One region of the Streptomyces sp. JNUCC 64 genome, then DNA from elsewhere that is predicted to be linked to it. Evidence: riboswitches for the same ligand, from Rfam matches in the RefSeq annotation. Region 1 holds a riboswitch; the other holds the start of a gene.
What was found. Region 1 has a riboswitch for cyclic di-AMP ahead of ACVWNX_RS04445 (M23 family metallopeptidase). Riboswitches for the same ligand answer to the same signal wherever they lie in the genome.

Region 1 (7,046 bases):
CGGCTGGCAGAAGCCGTGCTACCTGATGAGCGACGGCTACGTCCCCACCTACCGCGACCTGGTGGAGAAGACCGACTGGGACGCCTACGGCCGGGGCAAGGACCCGCGCTGCGCCAACTGCATGGCCCACTGCGGGTACGAGCCCACCGCCGTGCTCGCCACCATGGGCTCGCTCCGGGAGAGCCTGCGGGCCGCCCGCGACACCGCCTCCTCCGGCGGCCGGGGGTGAGCGGCCCGTGAGCGAGGGCTTCGACCTCGGGGCGCTGCTCGCCGAACGCGGGGGCGAGGGGTACGCGCTGCACGCCCGTCACCTCAACCCCCAACTGCCCCGGATGCTGCGCACCATCGGCTTCGACAAGGTGTACGAACGGGCCGAGGGCGCGCACTTCTGGGACGCGGAGGGCAACGACCACCTCGACATGCTCGCCGGGTTCGGGGTGATGGGGCTCGGCCGCCACCACCCCGTGGTCCGCCGCGCGCTGCACGACGTGCTCGACGCCTCGCTCGCGGACCTCACCCGGTTCGACTGCCCGCCGCTGCCGGGTCTGCTCGCCGAACGGTTGCTGACCCACAGCCCCCATCTGGACCGGGTGTTCTTCGGCAACAGCGGGACGGAGGCGGTGGAGACCGCGCTGAAGTTCGCCCGCCGCGCCACCGGACGGCCCCGGGTGCTGTACTGCGCGCACGCCTTCCACGGACTCACCACCGGATCGCTCTCCGTCAACGGCGAGTCCGGGTTCCGCGAGGGCTTCGCCCCGCTGCTGCCGGACACGGCCGTCCCGCTCGGGGACCTCGACGCGCTCGCCCGGGAGCTGGCGCGCGGGGACGTGGCCGCGCTCATCGTGGAACCGATCCAGGGCAAGGGCGTGCACGAGGCCCCGCCCGGCTATCTGCGGGCCGCCCAGGAACTGCTGCGGGCCCGTGGCGCGCTGCTGATCGCCGACGAGGTGCAGACCGGGCTCGGACGGACCGGGGACTTCTACGCCTACCAGCACGAGGAGGGGGTGGAGCCGGACCTGGTCTGCGTGGCGAAGGCGCTGTCCGGGGGGTACGTACCGGTGGGGGCGACCCTGGGCCGGGACTGGATCTTCCGGAAGGTGTACTCGTCCATGGACCGGGTGCTGGTCCACTCGGCGAGCTTCGGGGGGAACGCACAGGCCATGGCGGCGGGGCTCGCGGTGCTGTCGGTGCTGGAGTCGGAGCGGCTGGTGGAGCGGGCCCGGGCCGTCGGTGATCTGCTCCGGTCGAGGCTGGCGGCCCTGGTGGACCGCTACGAGCTGCTGAGCGAGGTGCGCGGGCGGGGGCTGATGATCGGGATCGAGTTCGGCCGCCCCCGGTCGCTGGGGCTGCGCGGTCGCTGGACCGTGCTGCAGAGCGCCCGGAAGGGACTCTTCGCGCAACTGGTGGTGGCCCCGCTGCTCCAGCGGCACCACATCCTCACCCAGGTCTCCGGCGACCGGATGGAAGTGATCAAACTGATCCCGCCGCTGGTCCTGGACGAGGCGGACGTGGACCGCTTCGTCACCGCCTTCACCGCCGTGATGGACGAGGCGCACAGCGGGAGTGGCCTGATGTGGGACTTCGGGAGGACACTGGTGAGACAGGCGGTCGGCCAGCGCTGACCCCCTCCTCGCGGTCCCGCCGCCCCGGCGGGCACGATTTTTTACCTCCTGGGCAAGAGATTTGCCCAGGAGGTATTTCTCTGGCTCAATCGACGGTATGAACCCCTCCGAGCCCCCTCCCCGCGAGGAGCCCGCCCCCGCCGTCGGCGCTCCGGCCGCCGACGGTCCGGCCGGTGAGCTGCCCGTGGTGGCCCCCCGGCTGCGGGAGCGCCGCCGGGGAGCCGGGCTGACCCTGGAGACCGCCGCCGCCTCCGCCGGGCTCTCCCCGGCGCATCTGTCCCGGCTGGAGACCGGCCGCCGCCAGCCCTCGCTGCCGATGCTGCTGGCGCTGGCCCGGGTCTACGGCACCACCGTCTCCGAGCTGCTCGGCGAGACGGTCGCGGACCGCGAGGCGATCGTCCAGGCCGGGACCATGGAGCCCACCCTCGCGGGCGGCTGGACCTACTGGCAGGCCGGGGCCCCCGGCCGGGGCATGCAGGCCCTGCGGGTCCGGGTGCCCTACGGCTCCCAGGGGGACATCGTCCGGGTGCACCCCGGCGAGGAGTGGCTGTACGTCCTGTCCGGGCGGCTGCGGCTGAAGCTCGGGGACAGCACCCATGTGCTGGCGCCCGGCGACAGCGCGCACTTCGACTCGCTGACCCCGCACCGCATCGTCGCCGCCGACGAGGACGGCACCGACCTGCTGTTCGTGCACACCCTGTTGCAGAGCCCGTCCGCCGCGCTGTGCCTCGGCCCGGCCGCCGGCCACACCCTGGGAGACCCCCGATGACCGAGCCCGTCCGGCCCACCGAACCGCAGACCCCCGTGCGCCGCCAGCCGCAGCTGGAGGACAAGATGCCGCCGAGCATCTGGATCCGGCTGGTCATCTACGTGGCGGTCGGCCATGTCGTCGCCGCCTTCATCTGGCTGCTCTTCGAGGTCGGGGCCAAGTGACGGACCCCGGACCGGCGGGCCCGGTGCCCGGCGGCTCAGTCCAGCAGCCGTGACCGGAGGCGGTCGCGCAGCGCGGGGGTGACCCCGAGGGCCTCGCGGAGGTACTCCTCGGTGCCGCCCCACCGCCGGTCGACGGTGTCGAAGGCCGCCGCCAGGTACTCCGCCCGCGCTTCGAACAGCGGGCTCAGCAGCTCCATCACCTCGTGCGTGGGCCCGTCCGCGTCCGCGTCGCGCCGCACCCGGTAGCGCCGGTGGGCGGCGTTCGACTCCAGGTAGTCCGCCTCGACGGCGTCCCGTCCCACCCCGAGGGCGAGCAGGGTCACCGCGACGGCCAGGCCCGCCCGGTCCTTGCCCGCGGCGCAGTGCATCAGCACCGGCACCCCGTCCTCGGCGACCGTCCGCAGCACCAGCGCGTGCTCGGCGGTCCGCTCTTCGATCATCACCCGGTACGCGCCCGCCATCCGCTCGGCCGCCCGGCCCCGCGCCAGTACCTCGCGCAGCTCGGCCAGGTCGCCCCGGCGCACCATCCTCCAGAAGGCGGCGCCGTCGGCCGGGTCGCTCAGCGGCAGGTGCAGATTGCGGACGCCGGGCAGCTCCACGTCATGGCCGTCCAGACCGCGGTCGGCGTCGTTGCGGAAGTCGAAGACCGTGTGCAGCCCCAATGAGGTGAGGAAACGGCTGTCGGCCTCGGTGGCGTGGGCGAGGTGGCCGCTGCGGAACAGCACCCCGTGCCGGATCCGTCCGCCGTCCGTGGTCGGCAGCCCGCCGAGGTCCCGGAAGTTGCGCACTCCGGTCAGCTCGGGCTCGGTGGACGGGATCTGCTGCGTCACGGGGGCTCCTCCCAGGCCCCGCCGACGCCGTTCGACGGCGGGCGCTGTCGACGATATACGACACGGTCCCCCGAAAGGATCACTTCTCGTACGTCTGTTCCGTTCATCCCCTGGGTCGCCCCGACGTGGGCGTTATGTCTGATAGAGGCGTGATGTAAATGAATGGAGTGGTTGGGGGGAGTGTGGCCCAACTGGCTCCGGAATGAGGACAGCTGGTGACGAAGGTGGTGACCGGGATCATAGTGGTCACCGTGGGTGGCGATCACCGCTCCGCCGCCTTCCCGCCGGAGCCCGGCACTTGAGGCCGGGGAACCGCTCCGCCATCGACGGAGGGTCACCGCGAACCCCCGGCCGGGATCAAGGAACACCGGGCCCGGGACGCCGTCCGGTTGTCTGGGCCGTCGGCGCTCGCCTAGCGTCACGCTCACTCCGGGCGGACGCCTAGTCCTGCCGCCGTCCGGTATCCGACGTCCCCACCGGACACCGGCAGGAGCGGGGAACCCACACGCAGTACGCCGACTCCGGCCACCGGAGCGGCTCGGGGTGAAGCCGCGCGAGCGCGGCCGGGCATCTCCAGCCCGAACCCGACAGCTCACCTCGCAGGCGCCGGAGAGGAACGCACCATGCCCGCGACGGGAAAGCACCGCCGCCCCAAGTCCACCCGGCTCGTCCGACGGGTCGCCATCACCGGAACCGGTGGCGCGGCGGCCCTCGCCCTGCCGCTCATCGGCGCCCAGACCGCGCAGGCCGCCACCCCCCAGGCCGCCCCCGGACTCAGCCCCGCCGCCTCCGTCGCCACGGTGGCCCCGGCCGCCCCGGAGCGGTCCACCGCCCGGGCCGCCGAGGTCCGCACCTACTCGGTCAAGGTGGGCGACCACCTCTCGAAGATCGCCGACGAGCAGGACGTGCGCGGCGGCTGGCAGCGTCTGTACGAGGACAACCGGAACGCCGTCGGCGTCGACCCGAACCTCATCCGGCCCGGTCTGAAGCTCACCGTCGGCGCCCGCGCGGCCACCCCCGCCGCCGCCCCCAAGGCCGCCGAGGCCCCCGCCCCGGCCGCTCCGAAGACGGCCACCGCTCCGAAGACGGCCGCCGCGCCCAAGGCCGAGCAGCCCCGGGCCGCCGCCCCCGCCGCCCCCAAGGCCGTGCCCGTCACGGCCCAGGCGGTGCCCGCCGCGACCGCCACCGCGTCCGGCTTCACGCTGCCCGTCGCCACCGGGGTCGGCACCCCGTACCGGGCCTCCGGCAGCATGTGGTCCAGCGGTTACCACACCGGCGTCGACTTCAGCGTCCCCGCCGGTACCCCGCTCAAGGCCGTCGGCCCGGGCACCGTCGTCTCGGCGGGCTGGGCGGGCGCCTACGGCAACCAGGTGATCATCCAGCACGCCGACGGACGGTACTCGCAGTACGCCCACCTCTCGCAGCTCGGCGTGGCCGCGGGCCAGTCGGTCACCGGCGGGCAGCAGATCGGTCTCGCCGGTTCCACCGGCAACAGCACCGGACCGCACCTGCACTTCGAGATCCGCACCTCCCCGGCGTACGGCTCCGACATCGACCCGCTGGCCTATCTGCGGTCGAAGGGCGTCAACGTCTGACCCCCTCTCCCCCCTGCGGCCCGGCGGCCGCACCCCACGTACGCGGGGCCGTATCGGCGGATACGGCCCCGCGCCGCGTTTCCGGGGCGGACTCCGGGTCTCCCCGGCGGCCCGGTCTCCAGGCCGCCGCTTCCGCCGGCCCTCCGTCAGTCGTCGGCCGCCCGTCTTTCCGCCGGTCCCGTATTCCCGGACCGGCGGAAAGGCCCGCATGGTCTTTCTCACGTCGCGTCAACCCCCCGCTGCCCCTTATTACGGTGGCGTAGGTCACGCCCGGCTTGGAAACATGGGCCGACGTGACAGCAGAGTCGACCTCCCTCATCCCTGACGACATCCGGTCCTACACAGCAGTCGGCGACAGCTTCACGGAAGGCGTCGGCGACCCCGGTCCCGACGGAGCGTTCGTGGGCTGGGCCGACCGGCTGGCCGTCCTCCTCGGCGACCGGCTCCCCGAGCACGCCTTCCGCTACGCCAACCTCGCCGTCCGCGGCAGACTCCTCGACCAGATCGTCGAGGAGCAGCTTCCCCGGGTCCGGGAGCTCGCTCCCGACCTGGTGTCCTTCTGCGCGGGCGGCAACGACATCCTCCGCCCCGGAGCCGACCCCGACGACGTGGCCGAACGCTTCGAACGCGCCGTCGCCGACCTCACGGACCACGTCGGCACGGTCATGGTCACCACCGGGTTCGACACCCGGGGCGTCCCCGTCCTGCGGCATCTGCGCGGCAGGATCGCCACCTACAACGGCCACGTCCGGGCCGTCGCGGACCGCTACGGCTGCCCCGTCCTCGACCTGTGGTCGCTGAAGACCGTGCAGGACCGCCGGGCCTGGGACACCGACCGCCTCCACCTCTCCGCCGAGGGCCACACCCGGGTCGCGCTGCGCGCCGCCCAGCTCCTCGGGCTCGGCGTCCCCGCCGACCCGGACCAGCCCTGGCCCCCGCTGCCCCCGCGGGGCACCCTCGAAGGACGGCGCGACGACATCCAGTGGGCCCGGGAGTACCTGGTGCCCTGGATCGGACGGCGGCTGCGGGGCGAGTCGTCCGGCGACCACGTCGAGGCCAAGCGTCCCGATCTGCTCCCCCTCTGAACGGCGCTCCCACGGGGTGACGTCCCGGTGCCGGGCCGTCCCGTCCGTCCGTGTCCGTGTCCCCGCCCCCGCCCGTCCCTGTCCGTCCCGTCCGGACGGACACCGGACACGGACGTCAGGGCGTCACCCCGTTCCCGGACCCCGTGGCGGCGCGGGCGCGGGGTCCGCGAACGGGGACGGGGACAGCGGCAGGGGCACCGGGCCGGAGGCCGCCGGGATCCGTTCCAGGACGCCTCCCGCGAACACGTCGTACAGCGGCAGGGACTCCAGGTGCACGTACCCGATGTGGCAGTCGCACCGCGCCAGCGGACAGGGGCGCGGGGCCAGCGCCGCGCGGTAGGAGCCGTCGTACAGGTTCCCCAGCTCCGCCCGGACGAAGTGGCAGCGCCGCACCGTGCCCTCGCCGTCCACCGACACCACCGACTCGCCCGTCCGGCACGGCAGCCCCTTGCTGCGGTGCGGATGGCGGCTGTACGGGAACAGCGGGTCCAGCTCCGTCCAGCGGTCGGCCTCCTCGTCGGTGTAGGCGTGCCCCTCGGCCGCGTTCACCCACAGGTAGACCCGCTCCGGCAGCTCCGCGCGCAGCCGCCGGGCGTGCTCCAGATGCTCCGGCAGCCCCACGATCCCCACGCTGAACCGCACCCCGCGCGCGGTCAGTTCGCGGCACTTGGCGGTGAACCGCTCGTACGGGGTCTGCCCCGGGTGGTACGTGCACCAGAGGGCGAGCGTGTCGAGGTCCGCCCCGTCGAGCCACCCGGTGCGGCAGCTCAGATTGGTCTGGATCGCCACCCGCGCGATGTGCTCGTGCCGGGACAGCTCCACCAGCGCCCGCCGGTACCAGGACCGGACGAGCCCCTCGCCCCACGGGGTGAACAGCACCGAAAGCCGTCCGTCCGGATAGGACCCGGCCCAGCCGGTGAACCGCTCCAGCGCCGCCCGGTCCGCGCGCAGCAGCTCCGGGCCGTCCCGGCGCTTGGCGAA
Region 2 (7,046 bases), 2.7 Mb from region 1:
AACGCTGGGACGTGGAGCTGGCCCATCCGCTCCGGAGCGCGCCCGGCACCGGCTCCCGCACCCGCTGGATCCGGGACGTGAGCCCGGACGGCCGGACCGCCGCCATCGCCACCCCGGACGGAACGCGGCTGTGGGACCTGGGCTCGGCGCGGTTCACCACCCCGGGCCTCGGGCCCGGGAGGAGGACGGCGGACGCCTGGTTCGGCCCCGGCGGACGGACCGTCGCCACCCATGCCCGTGACCGCCCCTTCCAGCTGTGGTCCACGAGCACCGGGCGGAACCTGCTCCGTACCCCCGCCGTACGCTCGGGGGAGCTGAACAAGGTGGCCCTCTCCCCCGACGACCGGTTGGCGGCCTTCTGCCCGGACGACGACCCCCTCCAGCTCTGGGACGTCCGCGAACGCCGTCGGCTGCCCGCGCGCTGGGCGACCGGGGCCGACTGCCGCCGGGGCGACGAACTGGTCTTCACCCCGGACGGCCGGGCCCTGGCCTTCCCCGGTCCCGACGGACTGCGGGTCCGGGAGGCTCGCACCGGCCGGGAGCGATGGCGGATCCGGACGGAGGGCGAGCCGAGCGTGGCGTTCGGCGCGGACGGCTCCCACGTCGCGACGCTCACGGCCGGGGTCCTCCGGCTGTGGCGGACCGACGAGCCGACCGTCCCCGTCCTCCAGGTGCCCACGGGGACGACCGCCCACGCCCCGCGCCTCGACCTGACCAGCGGCACCCTCCGCTACCGGGAGGGTGCGCCGCCCCGGACGACGGTACGGACCGTCCGCTTCGACCCAGCCCGCCTCCGCACCCGCGAACGCCCGCTCATCGTGGCGGCCGGGTTCAGCCCGGACGGTGGCTCCCTGCTGACCGCCCGGCCGGGAACGCACCAGCTCAGGGACGCCCGGGGAAAGCTCCGGCGGAGCCTCGACGCGCCGGACGACTGCGGGCCCGGCTGCGCCGCCCGGTTCGGCTTCCAGGGCGACGGACGGCGCTTCGCCCAGGTGGACGGCCGGGGCCGGGTGGTCGTCCGGGACGCGCGCGACGGCCGGGCCGTGGTGACCCTGCCCGCGCGCTCCGGGATCACCGGTCTGGTGCTCGGCTGGCACGGCAGCCGGGTGTCCGTCTCCCGGGCCTCCCCCGACCTGGTGACGACGACGTCCTCCGCGCTCCTGCCCCACGGTCCGGCGGACGCCTCCGCGCCGGGCCGTCCCCGCTGGTCGCCCCCGCGCCCGATGGACGGCGCCCTGCTGGCGAGCGGCCCGGGGCTCCCCCTGTTCACGGACCGCCGACAGCGGCTGGACCCCGACGGGGGCGTTCCCGAAGAGCTGATGGACGGCGAGGGAACCCCCGTGGCGGTGGCGTTCGCCCCGGACCGGGCCCATATGGCGATGATCGACCAGACCGGACGGATCACGCTCTGGGACGGTCTGGGCGCACTGCGGCTGGCCGTGCTCTCCCCGGGCGGCGAACGCCCGTCCGGGGGCGGTTCGGCCCTGGCGTTCTCACCCGACGGCCGGACCCTCGCCGCCGGGGACGAGGACGGCGAGCTACGGCTGTGGGACCTCGCCGCGCCGGACCGGGCGGGCCGGCCGCTGCCCCGCGCGGACGGCCCGGTGCTCGCCCTGGCCTTCGCCCCGGACGGCCGGGGACTGACCGTCACCACCCCGCACACGGCGGCCCGGCGGTATCCGCTCTCCGCCGACGCGGCGGCCCGGACGGTCTGCGCCCGGGTGCGGGGCGGCCTGGACCGGGCGGAGTGGGGGCGGCGCCTGCCCGGCGTCCCCTACCGGACGCTCTGTCCTAGCTGGCCGGAACTCCGGCCCCAGGACGGTTTCGAGGTCGTCTGGCGGGACGGCGGATGGATCGACCTCGAAGACGGCGTCGCCCACCCCGCCCGGACCCCGGACCGACGGCGCGACCGGTCCCGCCACGGCAGCGGGCGGCGCGACCGGTCCGGGTCCCGTGACGGCGTCAGGCGGACGCCTCGCTGAGCAGCGAGAGTTCGGCGTCCGTCAGCTCCAGCTCCGCCATCGCGAGGAGCGCGGGGAGCTGTTCGGGGGTGCGGGCGCTCGCCAGCGGGGCGGCGATCGTCGGACGGGAGGCCAGCCAGGCGAGGGCGACCGTGGCGACCTCGGCACCGCGCTCGGCGGCGACGGTGTCGAGGGCCGCGAGCACCCGCGGGCCGCGCTCGGTGGACAGATGGCGGGAGGCCGAACCGGAGCGGGCGCTGTCGACGGTGGCGCCCGGCCGGTACTTGCCGGTGAGGAAGCCGGAGGCGAGCGCGAAGTAGGGGACGGACGCCAGCCCGGACCGGGAGGCGACCTCCCGCAGCCCGTTCTCGTAGCCGCTCCGGGCGACCAGGCTGTACTCGGGCTGGAGGACCGCGTACCGGGTCAGTCCCTCGCGGTCGGCGAAGTCCAGGGACTCCTGGAGCCGTTCGGGGGTGAGGTTGGAGGCGGCCACGGCCCGGACCTTGCCCGCGCGCACCAGGTCGTCCAGCGCGGTGACGATCTCCTCGACGGGGACGGTCACATCGTCGAAGTGCGTGTAGTACAGGTCGATGTAGTCGGTGCCGAGCCGGGTGAGGGAGGCGTCCGCGGCGGCCTTGATGGTGGTGGCGGACAGCCCCTTGTACTCGGGGTGGGAACCGACCTTGGTGGCGATGACGACGTCGTCGCGGTTGCCGCGCGCGGCGACCCACCGGCCGATCAGCGTCTCGGACTCGCCGCCCTGGTTGCCGTCCGCCCAGGCGGAGTAGGAGTCGGCGGTGTCCACGAAGTTGCCGCCCGCGCCCGTGTAGGCGTCGAGGACGGCGAAGGTCTGGGAGGTGTCCGCGGTCCAGCCGAAGACGTTGCCGCCGAGGGCGAGGGGGAAGACGTCGATGCCGGAGGGGCCGAGCGGGCGCAGAGAGGTCATGCCCGTAGTCAACACCGGTGCGCGCCCGGGTCTTCCGTCGGGACCGTGGGACTTGGGGGGGGAGGCCGGTGGAACTCCCGGAACCCGGGGGAACCCCCGGAAGACCCGGTGGAACCTCCGAGGGGGGGGACCGACGGCCCTGACGTCGGGGGATGAGCGTCAGGGCCGCCGGAACTCCGGGCGTGGGGGGAACCGTCGGGGAACCGGGGCCGCCGGGGGTACGGACGGCCGCGCGGTCCCCGTCGAAGTGGGGAACGACGGGCTCCGGAGACCGTCCCGGCGCACGGGGGCGAGGGTGCCCCGGCGCACCGGGAAGTCAGGGACGGAGTGACCGTGGATCAGAGGGGTACGGCGTGGCCGTACGGTCAGAGACCGAGGCCCTTGCCGCGCAGATAGGCGGCCGGGTCGACGCCCCCGCCGCCACCGGGGTGGACCTCCAGGTGGAGGTGGGAGGCGGTGGACTTGCCGGTGGAGCCGACACGGCCGATGACCTCGCCGGTGGCGACCTTCTGACCGGCGCTCACGTTCATGGACGACTGGTGGGCGTACCAGATCTCGGTGCCGTCGTTGAGGGTGAGGATCGTGAAGTAGCCGTACGAGTTGTGCCAGCCGGCCTGGGTGATGGTGCCGCTGCCGACGGCCTTCAGCGGGGTGCCCGTCGGGGCGGCGAAGTCGAGGCCGGTGTGCGCGCCGGACGACCAGATGGCGCCGGCCTGCCCGAAGGTCGCGGTGAGCGAGTAGCCGGAGAGCGGGAGGACGAAGCTTCCGGCCAGCTTGGCCAGCCGCTCCTTCTCCGCCTTCTCGGCCTGCTCCGCCTTGGCCTTGGCCTCGGCAGCCGCCTTCTTGCGCTCCGCTTCCGCCTTGGCCCTGGCCTTCTCCTTGGCCTTCGCCTTGGCTTCGGCGTCCGCCTTGGCCTTCGCCTTGGCCTCCGCGTCGGCGGCGTCCTTGAGGGCCTTCTTCGCGGCGGCCTTCTCGGCGGCGGCGCGGGTGGCGGCGTCGGCCTGGTCCTGCTGCTGCTCGGCCTGCTGCATGATGCGGGCCCGCAGCGCCTCGCCCGCGTCGGTGGCGCCCTCGGCGGCGTCGGCGGAGGTGATGCCCGCGCCGGTCAGCGGGGCGGCGGCGGTGGTGGTGTCGGCCTCGGGCTCCTCGGAGTCCCCGGGCATGATCGAGCCGAAGTCCGGCATCGATATCTGGATGGCGGGCTTGCCGCCCTGCGCGGTGGCGATGCCGCCCGCGCCGACGGCGGCGATGACGCCGACGCCCAGGACCGTGGAGCTACGGGCGAGTCCGCCGCGCTGCTTGGCGACGCGGTGCTTGCCGCGCACGGGCCGGACGGTGTCCGCGGTCGGGTTCCAGACCTCCCGCACCTCGCCCTCGGTGACCTCGGGGCCGTAGACGCGACCGTAGGGGGAGTAAGCCCCGTCCTCGGCCGTGTTCGGCGCGTAGGGAGCTTCGGGGGCAGGCCGATTGGACGCCACTGAGGCGTACTCCTTCCTTCCTTCTCGCCTACCGGGTTAGCTGACGGGTTCGGAGCAGGAAGGTCTCCTACGGGCAGCCTCGCGAGAGGGCCGTCCGATTCACCCCATGGTGGTGGTTCCCCGGTTCCCTCGCGGGATTCGGCGCGTGCGCGCGGAGCCGACTCTGTGACGGCTGGGACGACCGCGCTGCGTTATCGAACGTTAATAGACCCGGGGGCCTGATTCCAAGCGCTTCCGGTTGATCATTAACGCCCATGACGGGGACTTATCGGGACACGGGCGGGCGGAACCGGGCGAGTTGACGGTCGAAGATTATTCCCCGGTGCGCCAAACTTTCTTTGACGGATACTCAGTCGTTATCGGACCGCGAGCCGTCGACTACGGGCGGTGAGATCCGGGCCGGGGCCGCCGCCCCACGAGCACCGAGCCGCCCCCGGGGGCCTGGAGCGCCCGGGGGCCCCGGGGGCCACGCCGTCCCCGACCGACCACCGCCGCAACCGCAATCGGGGCCGGGGCCGAGGCCGAGGGTGGGCACCCGGGGGGGGTGCCGTCTCACGGACGGCGCACGGCGAGGAGGGCCATGTCGTCCTCCGGCCCCGCGCCCGTGTGCAGCAGGACCGCCCCGGTGACGGACGTCAGCAGCGCGTCCGGCCCCACGAAGGTCCGCCCGCCGAGCCAGAGCACCGGATCGAAGAACTCCCCGCGCGCGTCCCGGGCCTCGGACAGCCCGTCGGTGTACACGAGCAGACAGGCCCCGGGCGGGAAGGCCACCTCCTCGCAGAGGTCCGGCCACACCCCGAGGTCGGCCATCCCCAACGGCAGCGCCGGAAGCGCCGGCACCAGCACCGTCAGCCCGCCGTCCGGGGCGAGCAGCAGCGGCGGCGGATGCCCCCGGTTGAGGATCCGGACGACGTCACGGCCGTGCGGCAGTTCGGCGAGGACGGCGGTGGTGAACCCCTCAAAGAGGTCGACCTCGCGACGTCGCACCTCCTCCCGGGCGAGGGCGCGTTCGAGGCGGCGGGCCACCGCTTCCAGGTCCGCCTCCTGCTCGGCGGCCTCGCGGAACGCCCCGATCAGCACGGCGACGGCGGAGACCGCGTTCATCCCCTTACCCCGGACGTCCCCGACCACCAGCCGGACGCCGTGCGGGGTGTCCTGCACCGCGTACAGGTCGCCGCCGATGGACGCGTCGGCCTGGGCGGCCTCGTAGCGCGCGGCGATGTCCAGCCCGCCGATCCGTTCGGCCGGCTCCGGGAGCACGGCCCGCTGGGCGGCCTCCGCGATCTCCCGCGCGGACGCCAGCCGGGCGTCGCTGCGGCGGGTGAGGCGGTTGATGACGACGGCGAGCACGGACACCGTCACGATCGTGGCCAGGTCGGTGACGGACTCGGCGCGGCCCAGGGCGCCGTCCTCGATCCGCTCGCCGATGGCGGCGGCACAGGCGGCCAGCCCGACGGCGACCGTGCCGCGCCTCCCGTAGAACGGGGCCGCGGCGAGCGGGGCGGCGGCGAACAGCGGGGCTGCGGTGAAGCGCGCCGGGGTCAGCTCGTCGTAGAACACTCCCGCGACGATCAGCAGCACGGGCAGCGCCCGGACGAGCCGTCCGACCCAGCCCGAGGGAGTCCCGGTGGGGACCGCCGGGCGTCCGGTCGCGGGGGCCGGGGGCCCGTCGCCGGTCGGTTCACCTCCGTGGCCCACGTACCGTCTCCCGCCGCCTTCCGTCCGCTCACCCCAGGCTTGCCCGCGCCTCCCCGGGGGGCGAGCCGTGCGGAGCCGTACGGGTGAGCGGACCGCGCGGGGCCGCGCGCGCCCATCGGCCGGGCACCCGGGCACGCACCCGCCGGACATACGGGCACGCATCGGCCGGGCATACGACGAGGGGCCCGGAAGTCGATGACTTCCGGGCCCCTCGTACTGAGTAGCGGGGACAGGATTTGAACCTGCGACCTCTGGGTTATGAGCCCAGCGAGCTACCGAGCTGCTCCACCCCGCGTCGGTAAACCCAACTCTACACCACGTCAGAGGTGGTCCCTCACCACTTTCCGCCCGCTCCCCCCGTCGCTCCGTCCCCGCCGCGCGCGGACGCACCACCGCACGCCCCGCACCCCTCCCGTCGCGCCCCGCACCAGGGGGTCAACGCCGGAGGCGGCGGGGCTGCCCGGTTCGGGTGGCGTCGTGCCGGAACCCCGGCGTGGGGCCACCCGGTCGGTCATCCTGGGCCCATGAGTGACGAGACCTGCCCGGCCTGCGGCGGCACCGGACTCACCGAACACGAACGGCACACGGTGGAGACCGACGAAGAGGGCCGCCAGCAACCCGTCGTCCGACGCTGGACCGGGGCCTGCGGAACCTGCTCCGGGACCGGTCAATCCCACTAGGAGTCCCCATGCGTACGTGGTACATCTGCCTGGGCTGCGCCGCCCGGTACCTACCGCCCGACCCCGTCCCGCCGACCGCGCGCCGCGCCCCTCCCGGGAAGCCCGCCGGGTCCCCTCCCGGGAAGCCAGCCGGAAGGCCCGGCGGGGCACCCGCCCCCCTCCCGGCGATGCCCCAGACCGCGCCCCAGACCGGCGCCCGGACCGGGGCCTCGACCGGGGCCTCGGCGGCCTCCCGGCCGATGAGCCCGGTCGCCTGTCCGGAACCGGGTTGCCGCGAGAAGGC

Region 2: another riboswitch for cyclic di-AMP. It lies ahead of ACVWNX_RS15540 (M23 family metallopeptidase); the one in region 1 lies ahead of ACVWNX_RS04445 (M23 family metallopeptidase).

The regions. Positions count from the first base shown of each region.
Region 1 is NZ_CM137015.1:1,130,043-1,137,088, reverse strand. Features, by position in the region: gene hpnH (adenosyl-hopene transferase HpnH) at 1-229, shown strand, start outside; gene ACVWNX_RS04465 (aspartate aminotransferase family protein) at 237-1,622, shown strand; gene ACVWNX_RS04460 (helix-turn-helix domain-containing protein) at 1,720-2,391, shown strand; gene ACVWNX_RS04455 (DUF6126 family protein) at 2,388-2,555, shown strand; gene ACVWNX_RS04450 (tyrosine-protein phosphatase) at 2,591-3,385, opposite strand; cyclic di-AMP (ydaO/yuaA leader) riboswitch at 3,889-4,006, shown strand; gene ACVWNX_RS04445 (M23 family metallopeptidase) at 4,009-4,980, shown strand; gene ACVWNX_RS04440 (SGNH/GDSL hydrolase family protein) at 5,274-6,065, shown strand; gene ACVWNX_RS04435 (STM4011 family radical SAM protein) at 6,189-7,046, opposite strand, start outside.
Region 2 is NZ_CM137015.1:3,808,137-3,815,182, forward strand. Features, by position in the region: gene ACVWNX_RS15530 (nSTAND1 domain-containing NTPase) at 1-1,982, shown strand, start outside; gene ACVWNX_RS15535 (aldo/keto reductase) at 1,963-2,907, opposite strand; gene ACVWNX_RS15540 (M23 family metallopeptidase) at 3,273-4,385, opposite strand; cyclic di-AMP (ydaO/yuaA leader) riboswitch at 4,396-4,539, opposite strand; gene ACVWNX_RS15545 (PP2C family protein-serine/threonine phosphatase) at 4,938-6,083, opposite strand; tRNA gene ACVWNX_RS15550 (tRNA-Met) at 6,305-6,378, opposite strand; gene ACVWNX_RS15555 (hypothetical protein) at 6,608-6,763, shown strand; gene ACVWNX_RS15560 (hypothetical protein) at 6,931-7,046, shown strand, end outside.